DNA from 3 places in the Enterobacter sichuanensis genome. Region 2 is predicted to be linked to each of the others. Evidence: predicted binding sites of a transcription regulator. Region 2 holds the regulator's gene; each other region holds the start of a gene.
What was found. The regulator PurR, encoded in region 2, represses purine synthesis genes. The targets are predictions, from matches to a motif close to CANGCAAACGTTTGCNTG.
Positions count from the first base shown of each region.

Region 1: the regulator PurR is predicted to act here: its motif matches at 7,835-7,852, upstream of carA (glutamine-hydrolyzing carbamoyl-phosphate synthase small subunit).
Region 3: the regulator PurR is predicted to act here: its motif matches at 8,375-8,392, upstream of tusA (sulfurtransferase TusA).

Region 1 is NZ_CP027986.1:672,642-682,876, forward strand. Features, by position in the region: gene nhaR (transcriptional activator NhaR) at 1-133, shown strand, start outside; gene rpsT (30S ribosomal protein S20) at 191-454, opposite strand; gene ribF (bifunctional riboflavin kinase/FAD synthetase) at 782-1,708, shown strand; gene ileS (isoleucine--tRNA ligase) at 1,754-4,570, shown strand; gene lspA (signal peptidase II) at 4,570-5,070, shown strand; gene fkpB (FKBP-type peptidyl-prolyl cis-trans isomerase) at 5,188-5,637, shown strand; gene ispH (4-hydroxy-3-methylbut-2-enyl diphosphate reductase) at 5,639-6,589, shown strand; gene dapB (4-hydroxy-tetrahydrodipicolinate reductase) at 6,795-7,616, shown strand; gene carA (glutamine-hydrolyzing carbamoyl-phosphate synthase small subunit) at 8,071-9,219, shown strand; gene carB (carbamoyl-phosphate synthase large subunit) at 9,238-10,235, shown strand, end outside.
Region 2 is NZ_CP027986.1:2,006,459-2,016,693, forward strand. Features, by position in the region: gene punC (purine nucleoside transporter PunC) at 60-1,259, opposite strand; gene punR (DNA-binding transcriptional activator PunR) at 1,375-2,286, shown strand; gene purR (HTH-type transcriptional repressor PurR) at 2,303-3,328, opposite strand; gene cydH (cytochrome bd-I oxidase subunit CydH) at 3,626-3,715, shown strand; gene C1N69_RS09645 (MFS transporter) at 3,879-5,045, shown strand; gene sodB (superoxide dismutase [Fe]) at 5,084-5,665, opposite strand; gene C1N69_RS09655 (C40 family peptidase) at 5,788-6,561, opposite strand; gene grxD (monothiol glutaredoxin 4) at 6,900-7,247, shown strand; gene rnt (ribonuclease T) at 7,291-7,941, opposite strand; gene gloA (lactoylglutathione lyase) at 8,038-8,445, opposite strand; gene nemA (alkene reductase) at 8,547-9,644, opposite strand; gene C1N69_RS09680 (TetR/AcrR family transcriptional regulator) at 9,698-10,235, opposite strand, start outside.
Region 3 is NZ_CP027986.1:4,379,893-4,390,127, reverse strand. Features, by position in the region: gene arnA (bifunctional UDP-4-amino-4-deoxy-L-arabinose formyltransferase/UDP-glucuronic acid oxidase ArnA) at 1-636, shown strand, start outside; gene arnD (4-deoxy-4-formamido-L-arabinose-phosphoundecaprenol deformylase) at 633-1,535, shown strand; gene arnT (lipid IV(A) 4-amino-4-deoxy-L-arabinosyltransferase) at 1,532-3,187, shown strand; gene arnE (4-amino-4-deoxy-L-arabinose-phosphoundecaprenol flippase subunit ArnE) at 3,184-3,522, shown strand; gene arnF (4-amino-4-deoxy-L-arabinose-phosphoundecaprenol flippase subunit ArnF) at 3,519-3,914, shown strand; gene acpT (4'-phosphopantetheinyl transferase AcpT) at 3,856-4,467, opposite strand; gene C1N69_RS21285 (AI-2E family transporter) at 4,572-5,621, opposite strand; gene C1N69_RS21280 (MFS transporter) at 5,767-6,984, shown strand; gene C1N69_RS21275 (DcrB family lipoprotein) at 6,989-7,546, opposite strand; gene C1N69_RS21270 (7-cyano-7-deazaguanine/7-aminomethyl-7-deazaguanine transporter) at 7,619-8,284, opposite strand; gene tusA (sulfurtransferase TusA) at 8,452-8,694, shown strand; partial or broken gene C1N69_RS21260 (IS481 family transposase) at 8,868-10,089, shown strand; gene yhgN (NAAT family transporter YhgN) at 10,124-10,235, opposite strand, start outside.

The sequences.
Region 1 (10,235 bases), 1.3 Mb from region 2:
GGAGATTGGTCGGGTCGATAACGTAATGGAAGAGTATCACGCGATTTTTGCCGAAAGGATGATTCAGCACCCGGCGGTGCAGCGTATCTGTAACCGCGACTACTCGGCGCTGTTTACGCCACCGGCAATCTGAAGGCATAAAAAAACCCGCGTTAAGCGGGTTCTTTAAACAAGCAACAACAAGCGGCAATTAAGCCAGTTTGTTGATCTGCGCGGTCAGGTTTGCTTTATGACGCGCTGCTTTGTTTTTGTGGATCAGACCTTTAGCAGCCTGACGATCCACGATTGGTTGCATTTCGTTAAATGCGTTCTGCGCTGCAGCTTTGTCGCCAGCTTCGATTGCTGCGTATACTTTCTTGATGAAAGTACGCATCATAGAGCGACGGCTTGCGTTGTGCTTACGAGCCTTTTCAGACTGAACGGCACGTTTCTTAGCTGATTTGATATTAGCCAAGTCCAACTCCCAAATATGATCTATGTGGACAATTCAAAGGCCGAGGAATATGCCCTCTTTGCCTTCTTTTGTCAATGGATTTGTGCAAATAAGCGCCGTTAATTAGCGACGCTACGTTACGTAGTGATGGCGCAGGATTCTACCAGCTTGTCTTCCCTGAATACAGCCTTTCGGCATAAAAATCGCAGTTCAGGAGCAGATTTTTTCGCTGTGAAAGGTCAGCCTGATGAAATCATTACGGCTTTCTGTTTTGCGCGAACAATCGCCGGTTAACCTTGACCGCTGTACAAGGTATACTTTGGCGATTTTCACTGTTTTGAGCCAGACATGAAGCTGATACGCGGCATACATAATCTCAGCAGAGCACCGCACGGGTGCGTGCTGACCATTGGTAATTTCGACGGCGTGCATCGTGGTCATCAGGCGCTGTTGCAGGGATTGCGTAAAGAAGGGGAGGCCCGTGGCCTGCCCGTAGTAGTGATGATTTTCGAACCACAGCCGCTGGAGCTGTTTGCGGGCGATAAATCTCCCGCCCGTCTCACTCGCCTGCGCGAAAAGTTGCGCTATCTGGCCGAGTCCGGCGTGGACTACGTTTTGTGCGTACGTTTCGATCGTCGCTTTGCCGCGCTGACAGCACAAAATTTCGTCAGCGACCTGCTGGTTGAACGTCTTGGCGTGCAGTTTCTGGCCGTGGGGGATGATTTCCGCTTTGGCGCTGGTCGTCAGGGCGATTTCTTGCTATTACAGAAGGCTGGTCTGGAGTACGGTTTTGACGTCACCAGTGCGATGACCTTCTGTGAAGGCGGCGTTCGCGTCAGCAGCACGGCGGTACGTCAGGCGCTGGCCGATGATGAACTGGGGACGGCAGAAACCCTGCTTGGGCATCCGTTCACTATTTCCGGTCGCGTCGTCCATGGCGATGCTCTCGGCCGCACCATTGGTTTCCCGACGGCGAATATACCGCTACGCCGTCAGGTTTCCCCGGTCAAAGGGGTCTATGCGGTGGAAGTGGCAGGACTGGGCGATAAGCCGTTTTACGGTGTCGCCAACATTGGCACGCGTCCGACCGTCGCCGGTGTGCGTCAACAGCTAGAAGTGCACCTGCTGGACGTTGTAATGGACCTTTATGGTCGCCATATAGATGTGATACTGCGTAAAAAAATACGCAACGAGCAGCGATTTGGTTCGCTGGATGAACTCAAAGCGCAAATTGCGCGAGATGAATTGACGGCCCGCGAGTTTTTTGGGCTTTAGAACCGGCTTAACTGCCTACGTGATAAATACGGAACCGAGAATCTGATGAGTGACTATAAATCAACCCTGAATTTGCCGGAAACAGGGTTCCCGATGCGCGGCGATCTCGCCAAGCGTGAACCGGGAATGCTGGCGCGTTGGACTGATGATGACCTGTACGGCATCATTCGTGCAGCCAAAAAAGGCAAAAAAACCTTCATTCTGCATGATGGCCCTCCCTATGCGAATGGCAGCATTCATATTGGTCACTCGGTTAACAAGATTCTGAAAGACATTATCGTGAAGTCGAAAGGCCTCGCGGGATATGACTCGCCATACGTTCCGGGCTGGGACTGCCACGGTCTGCCAATCGAACTGAAAGTGGAGCAGGAATTCGGTAAGCCAGGTGAGAAATTCACCGCCGCTGAGTTCCGTGCAAAATGCCGCGAATACGCCGCTACGCAGGTTGAAGGTCAGCGCACGGATTTCATCCGTCTGGGCGTGCTGGGCGACTGGTCGCACCCCTACCTGACCATGGACTTCAAAACCGAAGCCAACATCATCCGTGCGCTGGGCAAAATCATCGGTAATGGCCACCTGCACAAAGGCGCTAAGCCTGTACACTGGTGTGTGGATTGCCGTTCTGCGCTGGCAGAAGCGGAAGTGGAGTATTACGACAAAACCTCTCCGTCTATCGACGTGGCGTTCCACGCCGTTGATCAGGATGCGGTGAAAGCCAAATTTGGCGTCTCCTCCGTTAATGGCCCGATCTCACTGGTGATCTGGACCACTACCCCGTGGACCCTGCCAGCAAACCGTGCGATCTCCCTGTCCGGTGAGTTTGACTACGCGCTGGTGCAGGTTGACGGTCAGGCGGTTATCCTGGCAAAAGATCTGGTCGAGAGCGTGCTGAAACGCGCGAATATCACCGACTACACCGTGCTGGGCACCGTGAAAGGCGACGCGCTTGAGCTGATGCGTTTTAAACACCCGTTCCTGGACTTTGATGTGCCAGCGATCCTGGGCGACCACGTCACGCTGGAAGCCGGTACCGGTGCGGTCCATACCGCCGGTGGCCACGGTCCTGACGACTACAACATCAGCCTGAAATACGGTCTGGAAATCGCTAACCCGGTGGGCCCGGATGGTTCTTACCTGCCTGGCACTTACCCGGCGCTGGACGGTATCAACGTCTTTAAAGCTAACGACATTATCGTTGATATGCTGCGCACCAGCGGCGCGCTGCTGCACGTTGAGAAAATGCAGCACAGCTATCCGTGCTGCTGGCGTCACAAGACGCCGATCATCTTCCGTGCGACCCCACAATGGTTCATCAGCATGGATCAGAAAGGCCTGCGCGCGCAGTCTCTGAAAGAGATCAAAGGCGTGCAGTGGATCCCAGACTGGGGCCAGGCGCGTATCGAATCCATGGTTGCTAACCGCCCTGACTGGTGTATCTCCCGTCAGCGTACCTGGGGCGTGCCGATGTCGCTGTTCGTGCATAAAGAGACGCAGGAACTGCATCCGAACACCCTGGAACTGATGGAAGAAGTGGCGAAGCGCGTCGAAGTTGACGGCATTCAGGCATGGTGGGACCTCGACGCCCGCGACATCCTGGGCGCTGACGCCGACAACTACGAGAAAGTGCCGGATACCCTGGATGTATGGTTCGACTCCGGATCCACTCACTCTTCCGTGGTTGACGTGCGTCCTGAGTTTGCCGGTCACGCCGCCGATATGTATCTGGAAGGTTCTGACCAACACCGTGGCTGGTTCATGTCATCCCTGATGATCTCCACCGCCATGAAAGGAAAAGCGCCTTACCGTCAGGTACTCACCCACGGCTTCACCGTGGATGGTCAGGGCCGTAAGATGTCCAAATCTATCGGCAACACCGTGTCTCCGCAGGATGTGATGAACAAGCTGGGCGCAGACATTCTGCGTCTGTGGGTGGCTTCCACCGACTACACCGGCGAAATGGCGGTGTCTGACGAGATCCTGAAACGTGCCGCAGACAGCTATCGTCGTATCCGTAACACCGCGCGCTTCCTGCTGGCGAACCTGAACGGGTTTGATCCGGCTAAAGACATGGTGAAACCGGAAGAGATGGTGGTGCTGGACCGCTGGGCGGTAGGCTGCGCGAAAGCGGCGCAGGACGATATCCTGAAAGCCTATGAATCTTACGACTTCCATGAAGTGGTGCAGCGTCTGATGCGCTTCTGCTCCATCGAGATGGGTTCGTTCTACCTCGACATCATCAAAGACCGTCAGTACACCGCGAAAGCGGACAGCGTGGCGCGTCGTAGCTGCCAGACCGCGTTGTTCCACATCGCAGAAGCGCTGGTGCGCTGGATGGCGCCGATCATGTCCTTCACCGCGGATGAAATCTGGGGTTATCTGCCAGGCGACCGTGAGAAGTATGTCTTCACCGGCGAGTGGTACGAAGGTCTGTTCGACCTCTCCAGCACCGAAGCGATGAACGATGCCTTCTGGGACGATCTGCTGAAAGTGCGTGGTGAAGTGAACAAGGTGATTGAGCAGGCGCGTGCTGACAAGAAAGTCGGTGGCTCTCTGGAAGCGGCAGTGACCCTGTACGCCGAACCTGAGCTGGCGGCGAAACTGACGGCGCTGGGCGATGAATTGCGATTTGTCCTGTTGACCTCAGGCGCGCAAGTTGCGGATTATGCCGAAGCTACTGCTGATGCTCAGCAGAGCGAACTGCTCAAGGGACTGAAAGTCGCGCTGAGCAAAGCCGACGGTGAGAAATGCCCGCGTTGCTGGCATTACACTACCGATGTTGGCCAGGTGGCGGAACACGCAGACATCTGCGGACGCTGTGTAAGCAACGTCGCCGGTGACGGCGAAAAACGTAAGTTTGCCTGATGAGTAAAACTCTCTGTTCAACAGGACTGCGCTGGCTGTGGCTGGTTGTGGTGGTGCTGATTATTGATCTGGGCAGCAAATTCCTGATCCTCCAGAATTTTGCTCTGGGGGATACGGTTTCGCTGTTCCCGTCGCTTAACCTGCACTACGCACGTAACTATGGTGCGGCGTTTAGTTTCCTTGCTGACAGCGGTGGCTGGCAGCGCTGGTTCTTTGCAGGTATTGCAATCGGTATCTGTGTGGTGCTAACGCTGCTGATGTACCGTTCGAAAGCGACGCAAAAGCTGAACAACATCGCCTACGCGCTGATTATTGGCGGCGCGTTAGGTAACCTGTTTGACCGCCTGTGGCACGGCTTTGTGGTCGATATGATCGACTTCTACGTCGGCGACTGGCACTTCGCGACCTTTAACCTCGCCGACAGCGCAATTTGTATCGGTGCGGCGTTAATCGTGCTGGAAGGTTTCTTACCGAAACCGACCGCGAAAGAGCAGGCGTAACAAAACCAGCCGGGTGACGCGTAGCGATCCCGGCCTACCGAATATGCCGACACTTGTAGGCCGGGTAAGCGAAGCGCCACCCGGCACACAGGTGAGACAACATAAAGAGCAATGTGCATGTCTAAATCCGTACAGAGCAACAGCGCGGTTCTCGTTCACTTCACGCTGAAACTGGATGACGGCTCCACGGCTGAATCCACCCGCAATAATGGCAAACCGGCCCTGTTTCGTCTTGGCGATACCTCCCTGTCTGAAGGACTTGAACAGCAGCTTCTGGGCCTTAAAGAGGGGGAGAAAAAAGCCTTTTCGCTTGAGCCGGATGCGGCGTTTGGCGTGCCAAGCCCGGATCTGATCCAGTACTTCTCCCGTCGTGAGTTTATGGACGCGGGGGAACCTGAAATCGGGGCGATTATGCTCTTTACCGCTATGGACGGCAGCGAAATGCCTGGCGTGATCCGCGAAATCAACGGCGACTCTGTTACCGTTGATTTCAACCATCCGCTTGCCGGGCGCACTGTCCATTTTGATATTGAAGTGCTGGAGATTGATCCGGTACTGGAGGCCTGAAATGCAGATCCTGTTGGCTAACCCGCGCGGCTTCTGCGCCGGTGTAGACCGCGCTATCAGCATTGTTGAAAACGCGCTGGAGATTTACGGCGCGCCGATTTACGTGCGTCACGAAGTGGTGCACAACCGCTACGTGGTCGATAGTCTGCGCGAGCGCGGTGCTATATTTATCGAGCAGATCAGCGAAGTGCCGGACGGTGCCATCCTGATTTTCTCTGCGCATGGTGTCTCTCAGGCGGTACGTAACGAAGCGAAAAGCCGCGATTTGACGGTGTTTGACGCCACCTGTCCGTTGGTTACGAAAGTGCATATGGAAGTGGCACGTGCCAGCCGTCGTGGTGAAGAGTCGATTCTGATTGGCCATGCGGGTCACCCGGAAGTCGAAGGCACCATGGGCCAGTACAGTAACCCGGAAGGGGGCATGTATCTGGTTGAATCGCCAGAAGATGTGCTTACGCTGAACGTGAAAAATGAAGCCCGTCTGTCGTTCATGACCCAGACAACACTCTCTGTAGACGATACCTCTGACGTGATTGACGCCCTGCGCCAGCGTTTCCCGAAGATCGTCGGTCCGCGTAAGGATGACATCTGCTACGCGACCACGAACCGTCAGGAAGCGGTGCGTGCCCTGGCTGAACAGGCGGATGTGGTGCTGGTGGTCGGCTCGAAAAACTCCTCTAACTCCAACCGCCTGGCCGAACTGGCGCAACGGATGGGGAAAACGGCTTTCCTGATTGATGACGCGACGGATATTCAGGAAGCGTGGGTTAAAAACGCGACCTGTGTCGGCGTGACGGCCGGCGCATCTGCGCCGGATATTCTGGTACAGAACGTCATTGCCCGTCTGCAGGAGCTGGGCGGTGGCGAAGCGGTGCCGCTGGAAGGACGTGAAGAGAACATTGTTTTTGAAGTCCCGAAAGAACTGAGAATCGATGCCCGGGAAGTCGAATAATCCCTTTTCTGATGAAAGGCCAGCACCTCCTGTGCTGGCCTTTTTTTTACCCGTTACTTTATCGTGACGACAAAATCATGTCTTTTACTGATATTTAAGTCGGTTTCACGTTAAATTCTAATTATTGGTGTTTTCAGTTGGCAGTGCTCAGAAAGGCTGGTTAATCTGAAAACGGTTTACATCATTTTAACGTAAGAGAATAACTATGCATGATGCACAGATCCGTGTCGCCATTGCGGGCGCGGGTGGACGTATGGGTCGTCAGTTGATTCAGGCGGCACTTCAGATGGAGGGTGTCGCCCTTGGCGCAGCGCTGGAGCGTGACGGTTCATCGCTTCTGGGGACCGATGCTGGCGAGCTGGCGGGCGCGGGCAGGACGGGCGTCACCGTACAGAGCAGTCTGGATGCGGTAAAAGAGGACTTCGATGTCTTTATCGATTTTACCCGCCCGGAAGGGACGCTCACGCATCTGGCGTTTTGCCGTCAGCACGGCAAAGGGATGGTGATCGGCACCACCGGTTTTGACGATGCGGGTAAGCAGGCTATCCAGGATGCATCAAAAGAGATTGCGATTGTCTTCGCCGCAAACTTTAGCGTGGGCGTTAATGTCATGCTTAAGCTGCTGGAGAAGGCTGCGAAAGTCATGGGTGACTACACCGACATTGAGATCGTTGAAGCTCACCACCGCTACAAAGTGGATGCGCCATCAGGCACGGCGCTGGCGATGGGTGAAGCGATTGCCCATGCACTCGATAAAGATTTAAAAGACTGCGCGGTCTATACCCGCGAAGGTCACACCGGTGAACGCGTGCCTGGCACGATTGGCTTCGCCACGGTCCGTGCGGGTGACATCGTCGGCGAACACACCGCGATGTTCGCCGATATTGGCGAACGTGTAGAAATCACGCATAAAGCTTCCAGCCGAATGACGTTCGCCAATGGTGCCGTACGCTCCGCTTTGTGGCTAAAAAACAAAGAGAAGGGACTTTTTGATATGAGAGATGTCCTGGATCTCAATAATTTGTAAATGTTATTACCCATCGTGATGTGGTTATTGCAGTCGTAATTCATTGATTGCATAGGGCAATATTTTATTGCCCTTTTATTTTTGCCTGTACATTACGTTTTCTTCCTTAAGGCTCTAAAAATCTGTCTATTCTTCTGATTTTTCGTTACTAAAATGTAAATTTTGACCATTTGGTCCACTTTATCATGTTCCATCTCGCGGTTTTTTATTAAACCAGCCGCGCAAGCGTTTTCTGCAGTGATTTACCTGATCTTTTTGTCGCTTAAGCTGCATTCCGCCTTTCAGGCCTGCAAAAGAGTAAACAAAATATCCGTTTTAAGTTGACTTTTACCGACCAAATCTCCAGAATGCCGCCGTTTGCCAAAAATCCGCTGGCAACACATTTGCATTGATCCATGACATGGTTATGAATTAATATGCAAATAAAGTGAGTGAATATTCTCTGGAGGGTGTTTTGATTAAGTCAGCGCTATTGGTTCTGGAAGACGGAACCCAGTTTATCGGTCGGGCCATAGGGGCAACGGGTTCGGCGGTTGGGGAAGTCGTTTTCAATACTTCAATGACCGGTTATCAAGAAATCCTCACTGATCCTTCCTATTCTCGCCAAATCGTTACTCTTACTTATCCTCATATCGGCAATGTCGGCACCAATGCGGCTGACGAAGAGTCCTCTCAGGTACATGCGCAAGGTCTGGTCATTCGTGACCTGCCGCTGATTGCCAGCAACTTCCGCAACACTGAAGACCTCTCTTCTTACCTGAAGCGCCATAACATCGTGGCGATTGCCGATATTGATACCCGTAAGTTAACGCGTCTGCTGCGCGAGAAGGGTGCACAAAACGGCTGCATCATCGCAGGGGATAACCTGGATGCGGCTCTGGCGCTGGAAAAAGCGAAAGCCTTCCCGGGCCTGAACGGCATGGACCTGGCAAAAGAAGTGACCACAGCTGAAGCCTACAGCTGGACGCAGGGGAGCTGGACGCTCGAAGGCGACCTGCCGGAAGCGAAAAAAGAGAGCGAGCTGCCGTTCCACGTGGTGGCTTACGATTTCGGCGCCAAGCGCAACATCCTGCGCATGCTGGTTGACCGCGGCTGCCGCCTGACGGTGGTGCCGGCGAAAACGTCCGCTGAAGAGGTGCTGAAAATGAATCCGGACGGCATCTTCCTCTCTAACGGCCCTGGCGACCCGGCACCTTGTGACTACGCCATCAATGCCATCAAGTCCTTCCTGGAGACAGACATCCCGGTATTCGGTATCTGCCTCGGCCATCAGCTGCTGGCGCTGGCGAGCGGTGCGAACACCATCAAGATGAAGTTCGGTCACCACGGTGGTAACCACCCGGTGAAAGACATTGATAACAACACGGTGATGATTACCGCTCAGAACCACGGTTTCGCCGTCGATGAAGCGTCGATGCCGGCTAACCTGCGCGTGACTCATAAGTCACTGTTCGATGGCACCCTGCAGGGTATCCATCGCACCGATAAGCCAGCGTTCAGCTTCCAGGGCCACCCGGAAGCCAGTCCGGGCCCACACGATGCCGCGCCGCTGTTCGATCACTTCATCGAACTTATCGAGCAATACCGTAAGACCGCTAAATAATCAGGAGCCGAGAAGACAATGCCAAAACGTACAGACATAAAAAGCATCCTGATCCTTGGCGCTGGCCCGATCGTCATCGGCCAGGCCTGTGAATTCGACTACTCCGGTGCGCAGGCGTGTAAAGCCCTGCGAGAAGAGGGTTACCGCGTTATCCTGGTGAACTCGAACCCGGCCACCATCATGACCGACCCGGAAATGGCGGATGCAACCTACATCGAGCCGATTCACTGGGAAGTGGTACGTAAAATTATTGAAAAAGAGCGCCCGGATGCGGTGCTGCCAACCATGGGTGGCCAGACGGCGCTGAACTGTGCGCTGGAGCTGGAGCGTCAGGGCGTGCTGGCCGAGTTCGGTGTAACCATGATTGGCGCGACCGCCGACGCGATTGATAAAGCCGAAGATCGTCGCCGTTTCGACGTGGCGATGAAGAAAATCGGCCTCGACACCGCGCGTTCCGGTATTGCTCACAATATGGAAGAGGCGCTGGCCGTCGCGGCTGAAGTGGGTTATCCGTGCATCATCCGTCCATCCTTCACCATGGGTGGCACCGGCGGCGGTATCGCCTACAACCGCGAAGAGTTCGAAGAGATTTGCGAACGCGGTCTGGATCTCTCTCCAACCAAAGAGCTGCTGATTGATGAATCGCTGATTGGCTGGAAAGAGTACGAGATGGAAGTGGTGCGTGATAAAAACGACAACTGCATCATCGTCTGCTCCATCGAAAACTTCGATGCGATGGGGATCCACACCGGTGACTCCATCACCGTTGCGCCAGCCCAGACGCTGACCGATAAAGAGTATCAGATCATGCGTAACGCCTCGATGGCGGTACTGCGTGAAATCGGCGTGGAAACCGGCGGCTCAAACGTGCAGTTCTCGGTGAACCCGAAAACCGGCCGTCTGATCGTTATCGAAATGAACCCGCGCGTGTCCCGTTCTTCCGCGCTGGCCTCCAAAGCGACCGGCTTCCCGATTGCCAAAGTAGCAGCGAAGCTGGCGGTGGGGTATACCCTTGA
Region 2 (10,235 bases):
ATTCAACAGAAAATTGTTAGCAACCTAATTACTGAAAATTAACATGATATCCGGCGCAATCAGGCATGTGAGGTTTCCACTCCAGCGCCGTTATCCTGCTCACGCTGGGCGGAGGCCTGCATGCGATAGCCCATCACCGCCAGCGCAACGGTTACCAGCATCACGCTGGTGGTCGTCAGCAGCGGCGTGGCAATCAGCGCAGAGACCACCAGGCTTGCCAGGAAGCACAGCCCCAGCTGCAGGGTGTTCTGCAGCGCGGCGGCGCGACCGGTCGCTTGTGGGAAGGGACGGAGCGCCTGCGCCACCACAATCGGGTAGATCGCCCCGTTCGCGACGGCCATGACACAGAAAGGCATCAAAATCTCTGCCAGGCCCGCACCCGGAATAAACCCAACGGCCCAGGTGCCAATAACGCTCAACGCATACAGCACCAGCAGCCATGGCAGCATCTGCTGACCTTCCCATTTCTGCAGCGCTGCGCGGCAGCCGTACCCGCCCACCAGGAACGCGATGGTTTGCGGAACATAGCTCAGCCCGATAGCCGCCGGGCTGTAGCCCATATCATGCAGAATAAACGGCGACCCGGTGAGCCACGCGAAGAAGCTGGCCGAGCAGGCGGCATAGATCAGGACATTACCGCGATACGCTTTGGCGCTCAGCAGGGTGGTGAAGGTGATCGGCTTTGCGTCAACATGTACGTCTTTTTTGTGCGCAGGCTTGAGGGCGAACGCCGGCAACATCAGTACCAGCGTGATGGCAAACAGCGTGGCAAAAATGGCCTGCCAGTCAAAGTGCGCAAGGATCCAGCTGCCCAGCAGCGGCGCGAGGGCAGGTGAGAGCCCCACCAGCGGCATAATGGTGGCGAAAATACGGTTTGTGCGGTTAGCCGGATAGTAGTCGGTGACCAGCGCCTGCCAGGTCACGGCCGCGGCACAGACCCCCACAGCCTGAATAAAGCGCAGCACCAGCAGCCAGGTGGCATCGCGGACCCAGAGCATCCCCAGACAGCCCACGGCAAAAATCGCCAGGCCCAGCAGTAATACCGGTTTACGACCAAAGCGATCCGAGAGCGGTCCCCAGAGCAGCTGTGCGAAAGCAAAACCGGCGAGGAACAAACTCAGGCTGGCGCTGATGGCCGCGGCAGGGGTTTGCAAATCTTCCTGCATCGCGGCAAAAGCCGGCAGGTACATATCGGTGGCCAAAAAGCCCAGCACGCTTAAGCCGCCAAGCCAGACTAAAAAACCTTTCCTGGGTTGCATTATTTTCTTCTCCTGAAGGAGGCAGGTGTACGTTGGCGCTGAGTGTATGTAGTGCAAAGCCGCTTGTGAAACGCTAATATTTGGCGGGTGCATTCAAATTTTTTGCAGGCAGAAAATGTGGTCAGATTATTCTCTTGAAGTGGTCGATGCTGTCGCGCGTAACGGCAGCTTTAGCGGTGCGGCGCAGGAGCTGCACCGCGTCCCGTCTGCTATCAGCTACACGGTGCGTCAGCTTGAGGAATGGCTGGCGGTTCCACTGTTTGAACGGCGCCATCGCGATGTGGAATTAACGCCCGCAGGGGCGTGGTTTTTGAAGGAAGGGCGTTCTGTTATCAAAAAAATGCAGATCACCCGCGAACAGTGCCAGCAGATCGCAAACGGCTGGCGGGGTCATCTTTCCATTGCGGTGGACAATATCGTTAAGCCGGAGCGCACCCGGCAGATGATCGTGGATTTCTATCGACATTTTTCCGATGTCGAACTGCGGGTCTCACAAGAGGTATTCAACGGCGTCTGGGATGCCCTGGCGGACGGAAGGGTGGAGATGGCGATAGGGGCCACACAGGCGATCCCGGTCGGGGGGCGTTACGCCTTCCGTGATATGGGGATGCTGAGCTGGAAATGCGTGGTGGCCAGCGATCACCCCCTGGCGGCGCTGGAAGGACGGCTGAGCGACGATACGCTGCGCAACTGGCCATCGCTGGTGCTGGAGGATACCTCCCGTTCATTACCCAAGCGCATCACCTGGCTGCTGGATAACCAGCGGCGCGTGGTGGCGCCTGACTGGGAATCGTCAGCAACGTGCCTCAGTGCCGGGCTGTGCGTCGCGATGGTGCCCGCTCATTTTGCGCGCCCCAGAATCGATACCGGAGAATGGGTAGAACTGACGCTGGAGAATCCCTTCCCGGATGCGGCCTGCTGCCTCACCTGGCAACAAAATGACGTCTCGCCCGCCATGGCCTGGCTGCTGGATTATCTGGGAGACAGCGAAACGCTAAACCGGGAATGGTTACGGGAGCCAGCATAGCTGGCCCCGTACAAAATTAACGACGATAGTCGCGGAACGGACCATCCGCAACGGAACGGCGTTCGATAAGACGCGGATGAACTTCAATGGACTGCGACTCTTCGCGCTTGTTGACGATCCTGTCCAACAGCATATTGAAAGCCGTTTCACCCAGTGAATCTTTCGGCTGGTGAATGGTGGTCAGCGCGGGGGTAAAGAAGCGCGCGTTACGCACGTTGTCATACCCGATCACCGAAATATCCTGCGGTACGCGCAGACCCAGTTCATCGGCCGCGCAAAGCGCGCCCATCGCCATGATGTCACCCCCGCAGAAAACAGCGGTTGGGCGGTGCTGCTGGGAGACAATCTGCTGCATCGCGCGGTAGCCTGATTCCGGCTCAAAGTCTCCCTGTACGATCCAGTTTTCCGGTACGGTGATCAGCGCTTCTTCCATCGCTTTCATAAAACCGGCCAGACGACCCGCGCCGGTATTGCGCTCCAGAGGGCCCGGGATCACGCCAATCTCACGGTGGCCGCGCTCGATCAGGTAACGACCGGCCATATAGCCGCCTTCAAAGGCGTTATCGATGACGGAATCGGTGAAATCCGCTCGCGCTTCACCCCAGTCCATCACCACCATGGGAATATGGCGATACTCTTCCAGCATCGACAGCACGGATTCCGGGTATTCGGAACACATTACCAGCAGGCCATCCACGCGCTTTTGCGCCATCATCGACAGGTAGGCGCGCTGTTTTTCAATGCTATTCCACGCGTTGCCCAGAATCAGGGTATAGCCTTTCTGGAAGCAGTTTTTCTCTACTGCCTCGATGATCTCGGCAAAATAGGCCGCTTCACTGCTGGTGGCCAGCAAGCCAATGGACTTGGTGTGATTCACCTTGAGGCTACGCGCAACCGCACTTGGTGAGTAGTGCAGCTCTTTGATTGCCGCCCAGACGGCGTTGCGCGTCTCTTCCGCCACAAAGCGGGTTTTGTTAATTACATGTGATACGGTTGTAGTGGAAACGTTTGCGCGTTTTGCTACGTCTTTAATTGTTGCCATTAAATGTCACTCCAGACCATATCCTAAGCTCCTGAAAAACTTGAAGGTAAACGTTTGCCTTCTCTCACCCTTATCACGCAATTTTGAATTGCGGCACGCCGGGAAAACGACACGGGACGTCAGGAGGGGGTCAATGGCCGGTACGCTAATAAATTTAGCGTGGAATTTTGTCCTATCTTGATGAAAAGGGGAAGAGGTAAAGTGGTTATCAGTTTAAATCCAGGAAGATTTTTGACGTAAACTGTGCAAAAATGAGCAGGCTCACTTTTCGTGGGGGGATTAAAAGGAGAAAAATTGATGAGTGCCGATCTGAAGTTTTCGCTGTTCACCACCCTTATTGTGCTGGCGCTGATTGTTGCCGCAGGCCTGACGGCGGCGCTGCACTGATTTACGCGCAGGGAGCGCACGCTCCCTGCGGCTGTTCCAGATTGTTACATCTACGGCAAAAATCTTTTGCCATTTTGTTAACTTCTCATTTTTTGTGATTGATGTCATGCTTTGCGCTTCTTTGTTCTGTGTCACCACATGACACGGCATCCGGAGTTGACGCATGAAAATCAATTTTCCCCTGCTGGCCCTGGCGATTGGCGCTTTTGGGATTGGCACCACTGAATTCTCCCCGATGGGGTTACTGCCTGTTATCGCCCGCGGCGTGGACGTCTCGATCCCTGCGGCAGGCATGTTAATCAGCGCTTATGCCATCGGCGTGATGGTAGGCGCCCCGCTGATGACGCTGCTGCTTTCACACCGCGCGCGTCGCAATGCGCTGATTTTCCTGATGGCGATCTTTACCCTGGGCAACGTGCTTTCCGCCATTTCGCCGGACTACACCACCCTGATGCTGTCACGCATTCTGACCAGCCTTAACCACGGCGCCTTCTTTGGGCTAGGGTCAGTTGTAGCGGCAAGCGTGGTGCCAAAACATAAGCAGGCGAGCGCCGTAGCCACCATGTTTATGGGGCTCACGATTGCCAACATTGGCGGCGTTCCTGCGGCTACCTGGCTGGGTGAAGTGATTGGCTGGCGAATGTCGTTCCTGGCGACGGCCGGGCTGGGCGTGGTCGCGATGGTGGCGTTATTCTTCTCTCTGCCAAAAGGCAGTGCTGGTGAACGTCCTGACGTGCGCAGGGAACTGTCGGTGCTGATGCGCCCGCAGGTGCTTTCCGCACTGCTGACCACCGTGCTGGGGGCAGGCGCGATGTTTACCCTCTACACCTATATTTCACCGGTGCTGCATGACATCACCCACGCGACGCCCCTCTTTATTACCGCAATGCTGGTGCTGATTGGCGTGGGCTTCTCGATTGGCAACTATCTGGGTGGTAAATTTGCCGACCGTTCCGTGAGCGGGACGCTGAAGGGCTTCTTAACCCTGCTGATCGTCATCATGATTGCTATTCCGTGGCTGGCACGTAATGAGTTTGGGGCGGCCGTTGCGATGGTCGTCTGGGGCGCTGCCACCTTTGCCGTGGTACCACCGCTGCAGATGCGCGTGATGCGCGTCGCCCATGAAGCGCCGGGCCTTTCATCCTCAGTCAATATTGGTGCCTTCAACCTGGGCAATGCGCTGGGGGCGGCAGCCGGAGGGGCGGTGATTTCGGGTGGTCTGGGCTACAGCTTTGTGCCGGTGATGGGGGCGATTATTGCCGCGCTCGGCCTGCTGCTGGTAATGATGTCGGGTCGTAAACAGCCAGAAGCAGCCTGCGCTGCAGAGTAAATAAAAAACGCAGAAGGGGAGCCCCTTCTGCGTCTTGCTTACGCGGCGAAGTTCTTCGCCACAAACTCCCAGTTAACCAGTGCCCAGAAGTGCTCCAGGTAGTTCGGACGCGCGTTACGGTAATCAATGTAGTAAGCGTGTTCCCAGACGTCCACGGTCATCAGCGGTTTAGCGCTGGTGGTCAGCGGAGTGCCCGCGTTAGAGGTGGAAACGATAGCCAGTTTGCCATCAGCCTCTTTGACCAGCCACGTCCAGCCAGAACCGAAGTTCTTGATGGCGGCATCGGTGAACTTCGCTTTGAAATCTGCAAAGCTGCCGAAAGTGGCGTTAATGGCGGCAGCCAGTTCACCAGCCGGTTCGCCACCCGCATTCGGCGCCAGGCAATGCCAGTAGAAGGTGTGGTTCCACACCTGGGCCGCGTTGTTAAATACGCCACCCTCTGAGCTGCGGACAATCTCTTCCAGCGTTTTGCCTTCGTAATCGGTGCCCTTGATCAGATTGTTCAGGTTGGTGACGTAGGTCTGGTGATGTTTGCCGTAATGATATTCCAGGGTTTCCGCAGAAATATGCGGTGCCAGGGCGTCTTTTGCATACGGTAGTGCAGGTAATTCGAACGACATTGCTTCTCTCCTTATTGTATTTTGCGTTGCCAATAACCACACAGACAACAGGGACAGGATAGCAAATTGAAAGGCTATGCAAAAGAGGAACTTACCCTGCCACAGATGTGGCAGGGCAGGGGTTAGCGAATGGTTTTCGGCGTCATGACGCGACGGGCGCCGACGTAGTGGCGAACCCAGTAGTCTTCACTGAGAGAGGTGATCTGAATATCCTGGCCACTACGCGGCGACTGGATGAATTTGCCGTTGCCAACATAAACACCGACGTGGTCAGCGGTGCCGCGGCCCTGAGTGCGGAAGAACACCAGATCGCCGTTTTCCAGCTCACCACGGTTAACCGGGGAGGCATCGCGCAGGTGGTACATCTCATTGGCGGTACGGGGAATACGGAACTTGACCAGATCTTTATAGGCGTAATAGACGAGGCCGCTGCAGTCAAAACCGGTACGTGGCGACGTGCCACCCCAGCGATAAGGTTTGCCAATTTGCCCCATCAGTTTGTTCATTGCGGTTTTTTGCGCTTTCTGAACACGCACTTTATGCACTTCCGCTAATTTCGTGACCTTTGTACATTTCGCTTTGTGGCCTTTACGCGTGATGCACTTTTCAGTAACGAGGTTAGCGGCGGTCTGTGTGGCTTTACTTTTGGCGGTGCGGGCAGTGCGGGAAGAGGTTGTTTTCGTCTTGCTGGAAGCGGTCTGTTTCGTGTGAGTCGGTGTTTTTTTCTTGTCGTTCTTAGCGGTGGTTTTTTTCTTACGTTCTGTGGTTTTCACCAGATGGTTTTTTTGTACAGCAGAATGCCGCGCCTGCTGAGAGGCGTTTGCCACTGGCGTGAAAGTGAGTGATGTAAACAGTAAAGCACAGAGCGTGATCGAGATTTTATTTATCCGCGCCACTGGGCAGTCCCCTGATATATGCAGGTCATCAATAATACCCGCGTGTGATTTACAAAGCCCGTCGATTCTAATCCATAAAAACAGAGAATGTTAATAGCATTTTTTACTCTCCAGGCCTGTTTCGTTAGCAAGTGCAAAAAAATTCATCGTTCTGTCGCACATTTGTCCGTCCCCTAAGCAAAACCCTGACGGCCGAAGGGGTAAACACCATTTGGAATGCAACTTTTCGTGACTCAGGGTACAATGTATAAACGTGACAAAAATGTTATTTTCCGATGCCAGTCTGACCCGCTACAATGTCAGACGAATGCCGTAACAGAAGTTTAAGGAAGCAAGACATGAGCACCACTATTGAAAAAATCCAGCGCCAGATCGCTGAAAACCCGATTCTGCTGTATATGAAAGGTTCTCCGAAGCTGCCAAGCTGCGGCTTCTCCGCGCAAGCGGTTCAGGCGCTGTCCGCCTGTGGTGAGCGTTTTGCTTACGTTGATATCCTGCAGAACCCGGACATCCGCGCTGAGCTGCCAAAATACGCTAACTGGCCGACTTTCCCGCAGCTGTGGGTAGACGGTGAACTGGTTGGCGGTTGCGATATCCTGATCGAAATGTATCAGCGCGGCGAACTGCAGCAGCTGATCAAAGAGACGGCGGCTAAGTACAAAACTGAAGAGCCTGACGCGGAGTAATTTTCTGCGTAAATAAAAAAGCGACCTTAAGAGGTCGCTTTTTTTATTCTTCGCTGTCGCCCATCGGCAGCGGCCAGCCGCCCAGACGCTTCCAGCGGTTGACGATCTCACAGAACAACTCTGCGGTGCGCTCCGTGTCATACAGAGCGGAATGGGCCTGCGTGCCGTCAAACGCTATACCTGCCGTGATACAGGCCTTTGATAACACCGTTTGTCCCAACGCCAGGCCGCTCAGTGCGGCGGTGTCGAAGGTCACAAAGGGATGGAAAGGGTTTCGTTTGAGCGAAGCACGTTCTGCGGCGGCCATGGTAAAGCTGTGATCGAAGGTGGCGTTGTGGGCCACCATGATGGCGCGGCTGCAGTTGCTCTCTTTCATGCCTTTACGCACCATTTTGAATATGGCGTGCAGCGCATCATATTCACTGACGGCACCGCGCAATGGGTTATGCGGATCGATACCGTTAAACGCCAGTGCTTCCGGCTGTAAATTTGCCCCTTCGAAAGGCTCTACGTGGAAATGCAGCGTGGTGTCTGGTGTAAGCCAGCCCTGTTCATCCATCTTCAGCGTGATGGCGGCAATCTCGAGCAGCGCATCGGTTTTAGCGTTAAATCCGGCTGTTTCTACATCAATGACAACGGGATAAAAACCACGAAAACGGTCGCACAGACCGCTAAATTGAGCGTTATCGGACATCAGGGTCTCTTACATGGGGAAAAAAGCAGTGCGCATTATGGCAAATTTTGGCAGGGGATGCAGTAAAACTACGGGCGCATGTTGCGCCCTGAGGGATCAGTTGCCCAGACCGCGACCGGCGTCTTTGGCTTCAATCAGCTCGATTTTGTAACCGTCCGGATCTTCCACAAACGCAATCACGGTGGTGCCGCCTTTTACCGGGCCCGCTTCGCGCGTGACGTTACCGCCGTTGCTGCGAATGCGTTCACAGGCTTCGGCCGCGTTGTCCACTTCCAGTGCGATATGACCATAGGCCGTGCCCAGCTCATAGCTGTCTACGCCCCAGTTATAGGTCAGTTCGATAACCGCTTCATCCGTTTCCGGGCCGTAACCCACAAACGCCAGCGAGTATTTGTATTCCGGGTTTTCGCTGGTGCGGAGCAGTTTCATACCCAGTACGTTAGTGTAGAAATCAATAGAACGTTGCAGATCGCCAACGCGCAGCATGGTGTGAAGTAGGCGCATAATTTCCTCATTAACCTGTGGAATAGACTGTTTTTTTTGAACAGAAACGATGTTTTAGTATAGCGGCGAAAGGTCGCCGCTATCAATCAACAATGGTGAGATTACAGGGAAGGGTAGTCGGTGTAGCCTTCCGCGCCGCCGCCGTAGAAACTTTCCGGGCGCTGCGGGTTGAGTGCCGCTTTCTGCTGCAGACGGGCAACCAGATCCGGGTTGGCAATGTAATCGCGACCAAACGCGACGGCATCGATCAGCCCTTTAGTAATCAGATCTTCGGCTTTCTCAGGCGTATAGGCCCCTGCACCGATGATCACACCGTGGAAGCGTTCGCGCACTTTCTGGCGGAAGGCTTCAGTGTAAGGCTTACCGCCGGCCCAGTCCGGCTCGGACATGTGCAGGTAAGCAATACCGCGTTTCGCCAGCTCTTCAATCAGATAGAGCGCGTCGGCTTCTTCATTCGGGCCGTTATCAACGTTCTGGAAAGAACCGATTGGGGAGACACGGATCCCGATGCGGTCCGGGCTCCACTCTTTGCATACCGCATCCACCACTTCCAGCACCAGACGGGCACGATTTTCAACGCTGCCGCCGTACTGGTCGGTGCGGTGGTTAGAAGACGGTGACAGGAACTGGTGCAGCAGATAGCCATGGGCGGAGTGCAGTTCAATCAGATCAAAACCCGCTTCACGCGCGTTGGCCACCGCCTGACGGAAGTCGTTCACGATGCCCGGGATCTCGTCCAGCTCAAGGGCGCGTGGCATTGAGGTATCCACACGGATCGCATTACCGTTTTCATCACGCAGGGAGGTCCGGGTATTGGCGCTCAGGGCCGACGCGGAGACCGGCGCCTGTCCGCCAGGCTGGATGCTGCTATGGGAGATACGGCCGGTATGCCACAGCTGAACCGCAATGCGACCCTCTTCAGCGTGAACGCCCGCGGTGATTTTCTGCCATGCCGCGATCTGTTCCGGGCTGTGAAGCCCTGGCGCACCGGCATAACCTTTGGCTTGTGCAGAAATCTGCGTGGCTTCGGTGATGATCAGGCCAGAGCTTGCGCGCTGACGATAGTATTCACCCATCAGTGGCGTGGGGATATCACCCGGCTCAATACTGCGCAGACGGGTAAGCGGAGCCATGAACACGCGGTTTGGCGCCGTAACAGCACCCACTTTTAAGGGGGTAAACAGTTTTTCAGCTGACATAGAGACTCCTGAGTAGACCAGTCGACTAGTAATGAAATAAATAAAAACGCCCGTTAAATGCCAGGCGCAGTAATGCTGCTTTTCACATGTGCCAGGGCGCTTTCCAGCGGCACGGCACTGCGCGAAATTTTTGCCTGCAGGTTAGCCCCTAACCAGAGCGCGTATAACACCTGCGCCTGGGTGAGAGGCTCGCCGGAAAAGGCCAGCGTTTTCTCATTGCGGCCTTTTTCCAACGCCTGGGCCAGCAGGGCGATCACGCCGCTGGCCCCTTTATCCATCGCCGCGCGCATATCTTCAGAAAGATCGCACACTTCGGCAGACAGTTTTACCGTCAGACATCCGCTGATAATGCCCTGCTGGCAGAACTGGTTCAGCGTTTCCTGATAGTAGTTGAGAACACGATCGCGATAGTTTCCTTCGCCCGAGGCAAAGTGGGTTGTCAGGCGCTGGTGGTAGCTCGCGTAATGACGCTCAAGCATCGCCACGCCAAAGGCCTCTTTGGACCGAAAGTAGTGATAAAACGACCCTTTCGGTACCTCAGCGGTTTTTAACAGCTCGCTCAACCCCATCCCGGTAAACCCGCGATGCATA
Region 3 (10,235 bases), 2.3 Mb from region 2:
AACCTGGTGGTCGGGCCGATCAACAAACAGCGCTGGATCTACTCTGTCTCTAAACAGCTGCTGGACCGCGTGATTTGGGCCTACGGCGAGAAAGAAGGGCTGCGCTTTACCCTGTTCCGTCCGTTTAACTGGATGGGACCCCGTCTGGATAACCTGAACGCGGCGCGTATCGGTAGCTCCCGCGCGATCACCCAGCTGATCCTGAACCTGGTGGAAGGCTCACCTATTAAGCTTATCGAAGGTGGTAAACAGAAACGCTGCTTTACGGATATCAGCGACGGGATCGAAGCCCTGTTCCGCATCATCGAAAACAAAGATAACCGCTGCAATGGTGAAATCATCAACATCGGCAACCCGGATAACGAAGCGAGCATTCGCGAGCTGGCCGAAATGCTGCTGGCAAGCTTTGAGCGCCATCCGCTGCGCGATAAATTCCCGCCGTTTGCCGGTTTCCGCGAAGTGGAAAGCAGCAGCTACTATGGCAAAGGCTACCAGGATGTCGAGCACCGTAAGCCCAGCATTCGCAATGCGAAACGCTGCCTGAACTGGACGCCGACGGTGAAGATGGAGCAGACCATCGATGAAACGCTCGATTTCTTCCTGCGCACCGTGGAGCTCTCGGAACAGGCCTCATGAAAAAAGTCGGTTTACGCATTGATGTCGACACCTTCAGGGGAACGCGTGACGGCGTACCCAAACTGCTGGAACTGCTGGGCAGGCACGGTGTGCGTTCCAGCATTTTCTTCAGCGTGGGGCCTGACAACATGGGACGCCATTTATGGCGTCTGGTTAAACCGGCATTTCTGTTCAAAATGCTGCGCTCGCGCGCCGCATCCCTCTACGGCTGGGATATTTTGCTGGCCGGCACCGCCTGGCCCGGCAGGCGCATCGGCGCGGGTAATGAAGCGGTTATCCGGGAGGCGGCGCAGCATCATGAGGTGGGCCTGCACGCCTGGGATCACCATGCCTGGCAAGCCTGGGCGGGCGTCTGGGACATCCCCCGCCTGACCCGCGAAGTCGAGCGCGGGATGCTGGAGCTGGAGGCGATTACCGGTCAGCCGGTGCGCTGCTCCGCTGTGGCAGGCTGGCGCGCGGATCAGCGTGTGGTGAAAGCCAAAGAGCCCTTCGCGTTTCGCTACAACAGCGACTGCCGCGGAACCGGACCCTTTTTGCCACTGTTGGGCGAAAATCGCTACGGTACGGTGCAAATTCCCGTCACGCTTCCCACCTGGGATGAAGTGGTGGGGCGCGAGGTGACCGCCGACGGGTTCAACCGCTATATTCTGGACTGCATCCATCGCGACGCCGGTACGCCGGTGTATACCATCCATGCCGAAGTGGAAGGGATTGCCTTCCAGCAGGATTTCGATGCGCTGCTGACCCTGGCCGCGCAGGAGGGGATTACCTTCTGCCCGTTAAGCGAGTTGCTGCCTGACGATCTCAGCACCCTGCCCGTGGGCAAAGTGGTCCGTAATGAACTGGCTGGCCGGGAAGGCTGGCTTGGCTTTCAACAAACCGTGAGTTCGGTCCCATGAAAACAGCCCGTTATGGCTTAGCGCTTCTCGCACTGTTTATCGTTTACTACCTCATCCCGGTCGATATCCGCCTGCTGTGGCAGCCTGATGAAACGCGTTATGCGGAAATCAGTCGCGAAATGCTGGCCTCCGGTGACTGGGTGGTCCCGCATTTTCTGGGGCTGCGTTACTTTGAAAAACCGATTGCTGGCTACTGGATCAACAGCCTCGGGCAATTATTGTTCGGGCACTCGAACCTTGCCGTGCGCGCGGGGGCGATCTTCTCCACCGGACTGACGGCGCTGCTGGTTATCTGGATGGCCTGGCGTCTCTGGCGGGATAAGCGAACAGCCCTTTTCTCCGGCCTTATTTTCCTGACCCTGTTCCTTGTCTATGGCATTGGTACGTATGCGGTGCTGGATCCCATTATCACCCTGTGGCTGGTGGCGGCAATGTGCAGCTTCTGGCTGGCCTCACAGGCCCAAACCGTGGCCGGAAAAGCCGGTGGCTATGTGCTGCTTGGGCTGGCGTGCGGGATGGGGGTGATGACCAAAGGCTTCCTGGCGCTGGCGGTACCGGTGATTGGCGTGCTGCCGTGGGTGATTGCGCAGAAGCGCTGGAAAGAGGTGCTGATATTTGGCTGGCTCGCGATCCTGAGTTGCGTGCTGATTGTTCTGCCGTGGGCGCTGACCATTGCGCAGCGTGAGCCTGATTTCTGGCGTTACTTCTTCTGGGTGGAGCATATTCAGCGTTTTGCTCAGAGCGACGCGCAGCACAAAGCACCATTCTGGTATTACCTGCCGTTCCTGATTGCGGGCAGCCTGCCGTGGCTGGCGCTGCTGCCCGGCGCGTTTCGTTTCGGCTGGCATGACAGACAAAACGCGGGCGGCGGGTTCTATCTGCTGGGTTGGGTGGTGATGCCGCTGCTGTTCTTCAGCATTGCCAAAGGCAAGCTGCCGACCTATATCCTGCCCTGTTTTGCCCCGCTGGCGATCCTGATGGCGCGCTATGCCTGCCTCGCGGCGGAAAAAGGTGCCAGAGCGCTGCGCATTAACGGCGGGATTAACCTGGCGTTTGGCGTCATCGGCGTGGCGGCGGCGCTGGTGGTCTCGCCGTGGGGGCTGGCTAAGCATCCTGTCTGGACATCCGTTGAGCTGTATAAAGTCTTCTGTGCGGTGGTGGCGTTCCTCATCTGGGCTGCGGTAGGCTGGTTTACCTTCCGACAGAGCCCGCAGCGCTGGTGGCTGGCTGCCTTGTGTCCTGCGGGACTGGCGTTGCTGATTGGTTTTGCCATTCCTAACCTGGTGGTGGATTCCAAACAGCCGCAGTCGCTGGTCGATACCGTGCGCGAGCCGTTGCAGAACAGCCGGTTTGTGCTGGCCAACAATGTTGGCGTGGCCGCCGGCCTGGCGTGGGAGCTGAAGCGTAATGACATCACCCTGTTTGGTCAGAGTGGCGAGCTTCGCTACGGGCTGGATTATCCCGATGTGAACGATCGTTTTGTCGGCAAAGATGACTTCGCGCAGTGGCTGGCGGCGCATCGTCAGCAGGGACGCGTATCGCTGGTTATCCTGCTGTCAAAACGCGATGACCTTGCCCGGGCGAATCTGCCCGAGCCTGACAGCCTCTATATCCAGGGCCGTCTGGCCTACCTGCAGTATCTGCCGAAATGATGATCTGGATCTGGCTGATACTGGCAAGCGTGCTCAGCTGTGCGGGGCAGTTGTGTCAGAAGCAAGCCACTCGTCCGGCGAAAGCCGGGCGGCGTGGGGCGCATATCGCGCTGTGGCTTGGTCTGGCAATGCTGATGCTGGGCTGCGGGATGCTGGTCTGGCTGGTGGTGCTGCAACGCCTGCCCGTCGGCATTGCCTATCCGATGCTGAGCCTCAATTTTGTCTGGGTGACGCTGGCGGCGAAGGTCGTCTGGCGTGAGCACGTCGCGTCACACCACTGGCTGGGGGTGGGATTCATCATCATGGGGATTATTATCCTGGGAGGGAGCCTGTGAAAGGGGCGTTGTGGGCGTTATGTAGCGTGCTGTTAGTCAGCGCCGCGCAGCTGCTGCTGCGAAGCGCCATGCAGGCGCTTCCCTCTGTAGGCGAGGCGTTCGCATTTCTCCAGGCCCTCTGGCATTTCTCGTCCGGTACCGGTGCGCTGCTGCTGGGGTTAACGGGGTATGTCGCCTCTATGGGCTGCTGGTATCTGGCGCTGCACCGTATGGCGCTCAGCAAAGCGTATGCCTTACTGAGCCTCAGCTATATCCTGGTGTGGGGCGCGGCGATCCTGTTGCCCGGCTGGGACGAACATTTTTCCTGGCGTGGGCTGGCGGGTGTCGGGTTGATTATACTGGGCGTACTGGTGATATTTCGGCCAGCGCATCGTGGATCAAACCGGCCCTGAGCTCAAAGGGCGTTGCGGTGCAGACCGCGAGACTGAGCGAGTCTACCCGGCAGTGGCTCACCGAGTGGAACGCGCTGGCGGTACTGTCAATGCTGACCATTTGCCAGGCGTGACCGCCGCGCTGTTTAACAATCGCTTCTTTTCGCGTCCAGATGCGCCAGAATGCCGTAAGCTGGCTCTCTGGCGTCTCCTTTTCCAGTTCATCGTGCTCGGCGTTACTGAAGAGGGCATTGGCGAGCGTGCGCCAGTTGTCCTGCGGGCGAATATGTTCCAGCGAACATCCCACGCTGCCTTCATCGCTGATAATTAATGCAATATCGTCCTGAGAGTGGCTAAGGCTGAACCACAGCGGGTAGTCGTCCGCAAAAAGGGGCTTCCCCTGTTCGTTGTGGATAATCTCCGGGAGCGGCTTCGGAGCCAGCAGACGCGAAAGCAGCCCGCGACCCGCCAGCCAGCGCGCGCGCCGGGCGCCTTCGGGCGCGTGTTCACAGAGTGCTTCAGCCCAGCGATCGGTGCTCAGCGAAGAGATCTTTCCCAGAAAAACCTGGTACATATAACGTCTGGCCTTCAGTCAAAACAGAGAGAGCCGCAAAGTTGCGCGGCGAAACCATTACTATAATCCATTGACCCCAGGAATGGCTAACCAGACGAGAGCGCTTACCCGGGCAACCGGCTTTTCGGTCGTCCCGGCCCAAGCAGAATGGCCAGCTTGCTGCCGCCTTTGGTGGTCTCCATCCAGATCTTACACACGCTGGTGAGCGGGACCGACAGCAGCATCCCGACCGGACCCAGCAGCCATCCCCAAATCAGTAAAGATAGGAACACGACCAGCGTCGACATTCCCAGCCGGTGGCCCATCATGCGCGGCTCAAGAATATTGCCCAGCACCATGTGCACCACGAGGAACAGCGCCCCCACCAGCATGCACTCGTAGAAGCCATTAAACAGAAACGCCTGAATCATCGGCGGTACGGCAGAGAGCACCGCGCCAATATTAGGCACGTAGTTCAGCAGAAAGGCCAGAACGCCCCACATCAGCGCGAACTGCACGTCCATCAGCATCAGCCCCAGCCAGACAATGATCCCGGTCCATACGCTCAGCAGCGTTTTCAGCGCCAGATATTTGGAGACGCCCTTCAGCGCCCGGTGTAAGCCGGCAATGTGGATCTGGGGATTATTCAGCGCAAAGCGCAGCTTATAGGGGACGTGGCGCACTTCGAACAGCATAAACACCACCGTCATGACCAGCAGCAGAATGCTGGCCATCGCCCCGGAGAGGCCCGTCATTAACGTGGTGGCGTAGGTCATGACTTTCTCTGAATCCATCCTGCGCAGCATCCGTTCGGGTGAGATATGTAGATTCAGAAAGGGGACCATCTCCTGCAGCGCCACGATCTTCCGCGTCAGCTCTTTGTTGTACTGCGGCAGCATCGTGGAGAACTCGCTCAGGGAGGCCGCCAGCACGCCGAAAAGCGCCGTCAGGGCAATCAGCATCACAATAACCACGATGGTAATAGCCACCGGGCGGCTGACGCCCCGGCGTAAAAACCAGGTCACCAGCGGGTTAAGCACGATGGCAAAAAAGAGCGCCAGCAGGAGCTGGACAATAATGTCGGCGGCGGCATGGATACCCGCAAGGATAACCACCAGACAGGCGAGTTTTAATAAGATATGGAGTCCAGCTTTGTCGGACGGATTAGGGGTCATGCGTGTTCCTTTATGTGGTTGCCCGTTAAGTGTAGTGCGCGGGATCCGCCTCGTCTGGCACCGTTAATCTGAAAAGTCGCTGCTGATTTTCTGTTGGCGTCGTGGTAATAGTGAAACACTGTTGCAAAATTCCAGGTAAAACCCCATGCCCGAACCTGCCGCTGAACCGGTGCTAAGCGGACTGCGCCTCAATCTGCGCATCGTGTCCGTCGTGATTTTTAACTTTGCCAGCTATTTGACCATCGGCCTGCCGCTGGCGGTCTTGCCGGGCTATGTCCATGACGTTATGGGCTTCAGCGCATTCTGGGCGGGGCTGGTGATTAGCCTGCAGTATTTCGCCACGCTCCTGAGCCGCCCGCATGCCGGACGCTACGCGGACCTGTTCGGTCCAAAAAGCATCGTGGTTGTCGGGTTGTGTGGCTGTTTCCTGAGTGGGCTGAGCTACCTGCTGGCTGCCACAACCAGCCACTGGCCGCAGGTCAGTCTGGCATTGCTCTGCCTGGGCCGCGTCATCCTCGGCATTGGGCAAAGCCTGGCGGGAACCGGGTCAACGCTGTGGGGCGTGGGGGTGGTCGGTGCGCCGCACATTGGACGGGTGATCTCCTGGAACGGCATTGTCACCTACGGCGCAATGGCGCTGGGCGCCCCGCTTGGGGTGATGTGTTATGCGTATGGCGGTCTCTACGGGCTGGCGGGCACCATCATGCTGGTCGCGCTGGTGGCGGTCCTCTTTGCCCTGCCGCGCCCGAAAGTCAAAGCCAGCAAAGGTAAACCACTGCCGTTCCGGGCGGTGCTCGGGCGGGTCTGGCCATACGGGATGGCGCTGGCGCTGGCGACCACCGGTTTCGGGGTCATCGCCACCTTCATTACCCTGTTTTACGATGCCAAAGGCTGGGACGGTGCCGCCTTTGCGTTAACCCTGTTCAGCTGTGCGTTTGTGGGCGCGCGGTTACTTTTCCCTAACGGTATCAACCGTCTGGGCGGGCTGAACGTGGCGATGATCTGCTTTGCGGTGGAGATGGTTGGCCTGCTGTTGACCGGCATAGCCATGGCGCCATGGATCGCGAAAGTGGGCGTCTTCCTCGCGGGGGCGGGCTTTTCACTGGTCTTCCCGGCACTGGGCGTGGTGGCGGTTAAAGCCGTGCCGCCGCAGAATCAGGGGGCGGCGCTGGCGACCTATACGGTATTTATGGATATGTCATTAGGTATTACCGGCCCGCTGGCGGGTCTGGTGATGGCCTGGGCAGGCGTACCGGTTATCTATCTGGCCGCGGCGGGTCTGGTGGTGATTGCCTTGATGCTGACATGGCGGCTAAAAAAATGGCCCCCGGTGCAGGCACCGGAGGCCATGTCATCATCGTGAAGCGTTACTGGATCACGATGGTGTTAATGATGTTTTCCGCAGCCGTTTGCGCTTTCTGCTGATCTTCCGCTGGCAGGGTGATCTGCAGGGTCAGCAGTTTGTTATCGACCTTGCCCAGCACAACAGAAGAGTAAGCGGTCTGGCCTTTTGCAGAGATGATGCTGTCCAGTTGCTGCAGCGTGTGGCCTTTCAGTTCGATGGACTTGTTGGTGACCACCTGCAACTGCGGATCGCGGCTGCGCTGCTGATCTTCCAGGCGTTTGGACAGGACGGCCAGGTCTTCGCTGGTGTCGTCGCCCACAATCACAATGACCGCTTTCTGACCGGTTGCGTCGGAGTAAACGTGCATATTGTTCGCCTGCGTACCCAGCTTGCCGCTCTGGTCAGTCATATCGGCTGGCAGAGAGAAACTGAGTTTGCCATCCATCAGACTCACCGGCTGACCGGTTGCGTTGCTCTCAGCGGATGCACCCTGAGCAGGCGTTTTCGTGTCGCTGTTATCACAGGCTGCAAGACCCACAACCAGCAGGCCAATCCCGACATATTTAACCAGATTGCGCATTGACTTCTTCCTTTCGATAAACGGCCATAACGGCTCATTCGCTCATCTTATCACAACTGATAAAGCGAACCTTTAACCAGCCTGTAATGCTGTGATTTCAGATTTATCTGCCAGCCTTTTCAGCAGCATATTCAACAGGACGCCGTACATGGGCAGGAAGAAGACAATGCTGATGAGCACCTTGAAGCAGTAGTCCACCAGGGCGATCTCCATCCAGTGTTCGGCCATAAACGCATCCGGACTGTGCCAGAAAGCGATGAAGAAGAACGCCAGCGTATCGCTGACATTGCCGAACAGCGTCGAGGCGGTGGGGGCCATCCACCAGCGATGATTCTGACGCAGGCGATTAAACACATGCACGTCGAGGATCTGCCCCAGCGCATAAGCCATAAAGCTGGCGGTGGCGATGCGGGCGACAAACAGGTTGAAGTGGGTCAACGCCTCAAAGCCCTGCCAGCTTCCCATATAGAACAGGGAGGAAATCACGTACGAGATAAACAGCGCCGGAAGCATGACGGCAAAAATAATGCGTCGGGCCAGCGGTGCGCCAAAAATACGTACGGTTAAATCCGTGGCGAGGAAAATAAACGGAAAACTGAACGCGCCCCAGGTGGTGTGAAAACCAAAAATGGCGATCGTGAGCTGCACCAGATAGTTGCTGGAGGTGATCACCAGCAAATGGAAAAGTGAAAGCCAGAACAACGCTTTTACGCGCTGTGATTCAGAAAACTGCGTCATATTGTGACCTTTTTATACGTTGGGGTGAGGGAACCCAATAAAAACCGCAGAATGATACTGCTTTGGCAGGACATTGCAATGGTTAGTTTTTACGCAATCGTTAACCTGGTTTGCATTGACTGCCACGGGGCGTAAACTACAGCCGTTTTTACCTGACCGAGAAGATCATGACCGACCTGTTTTCCAGCCCAGACCACACTCTTGACGCCCAGGGCCTTCGCTGCCCGGAACCGGTAATGATGGTACGTAAAACCGTGCGCAACATGCAGACCGGAGAAACGCTGCTGATCATCGCCGACGATCCGGCAACGACCCGCGATATCCCCGGGTTTTGTACCTTTATGGAGCATGAGCTGGTGGCACAGCAGACTGAGGCGCTACCGTACCGGTATTTGATTCGTAAGGGTTAAGTTTTGTAGGCCGGGTAAGGCGAAGCCGCCACCCGGCAAAAAAGGCCTCTGCGGCCTGATGCCCTCACCCCGGCCCTCTCCCACTGTACGGTCCGGGGACATAGTGAACGCTTGTTCGGGGACATGGTAGACACTTACAACTAAGGCATAAGAACCCGTTTATGGAGTCGCTTATGCCCTGGGATGCGAGAGATACCATGTCATTACGTACCGAGTTTGTTTTGTTCGCCTCGCAGGACGGGGCGAATATCCGTTCCCTCTGCCGTCGCTTCGGCATTTCACCTGCCACCGGCTACAAGTGGCTTCGTCGCTGGGCGGAGGAAGGGGCCTCCGGCCTTCAGGACCGCCCGCGCATGCCGCACCATTCCCCGAACCGCTCATCTGACGACATCACTGCCCTGCTGCGCATGGCCCATGACCGTCATCAACGCTGGGGAGCCCGCAAGATTAAGCGCTGGCTGGAAGACCAGGGGCACACCATGCCCGCCTTCAGCACCGTTCATACCCTGATGGCCCGTCACGGCCTGCTGCCGGGCACTTCACCGGGCATTCCCGCCACGGGACGGTTCGAACATGACGCGCCCAACCGGCTCTGGCAGATGGATTTTAAGGGCCACTTTCCCTTTGGCGGTGGCCGCTGCCATCCGCTCACTTTGCTGGACGACCACTCCCGTTTTTCCCTGTGCCTGGTGCACTGTAACGATGAACGTCGAGAGACCGTGCAGCAGCAGCTGGTCAGCGTGTTTGAACGCTACGGCCTGCCGGACAGGATGACGATGGATAACGGCTCACCGTGGGAGACACCACCGGCACCTGGACGGCGCTGGAGCTGTGGCTGATGCGCCAGGGTATCCGGGTGGGGCACTCCCGGCCGTATCATCCGCAGACGCAGGGCAAGCTGGAGCGTTTTCACCGCAGCCTGAAGGCGGAAGTGCTGCAGGGGAAGTGGTTCGCGGACAGCGGTGAACTGCAGCGCGCCTTCGACCACTGGCGGACGGTCTATAACCTTGAACGCCCGCATGAGGCGCTGGATATGGCGGTACCGGGCTCGCGGTATCAGCCGTCATCGCGACGGTACAGCGGCAACACAACGCCCCCGGAATACGACGAGGGGGTGATGGTCAGGAAAGTGGATATCAGCGGAAAGCTGAGCGTGAAAGGGGTGAGTCTGAGCGCGGGTAAAGCGTTCAGGGGAGAGCGGGTCGGACTGAAGGAAACGCAGGAGGATGGCTGCTATGAAGTGTGGTGGTACAGCACGAAAGTGGGGGTGATCGACCTGAAGAAAAAGTCGATCACCATGGGTAAAGGATGTTAAAAAGTGTTCACCATGTCCCCGAACACCTGTCTACCATGTCCCCGGACTGTACACCCACGGGGAGAGGGAGCAAACACTAAAAACGGCAATCTTTGATTGCCGTTTTGCGTTTACCTAGCCTTTCATCCACGTCCGGATCCCGTCCAGGAACATCTGCGTTGCCATCATCACCAGAATCAACCCCATCAGACGCTCCAGCGCGTTCACCCCTTTCTCGCCCAGCAGG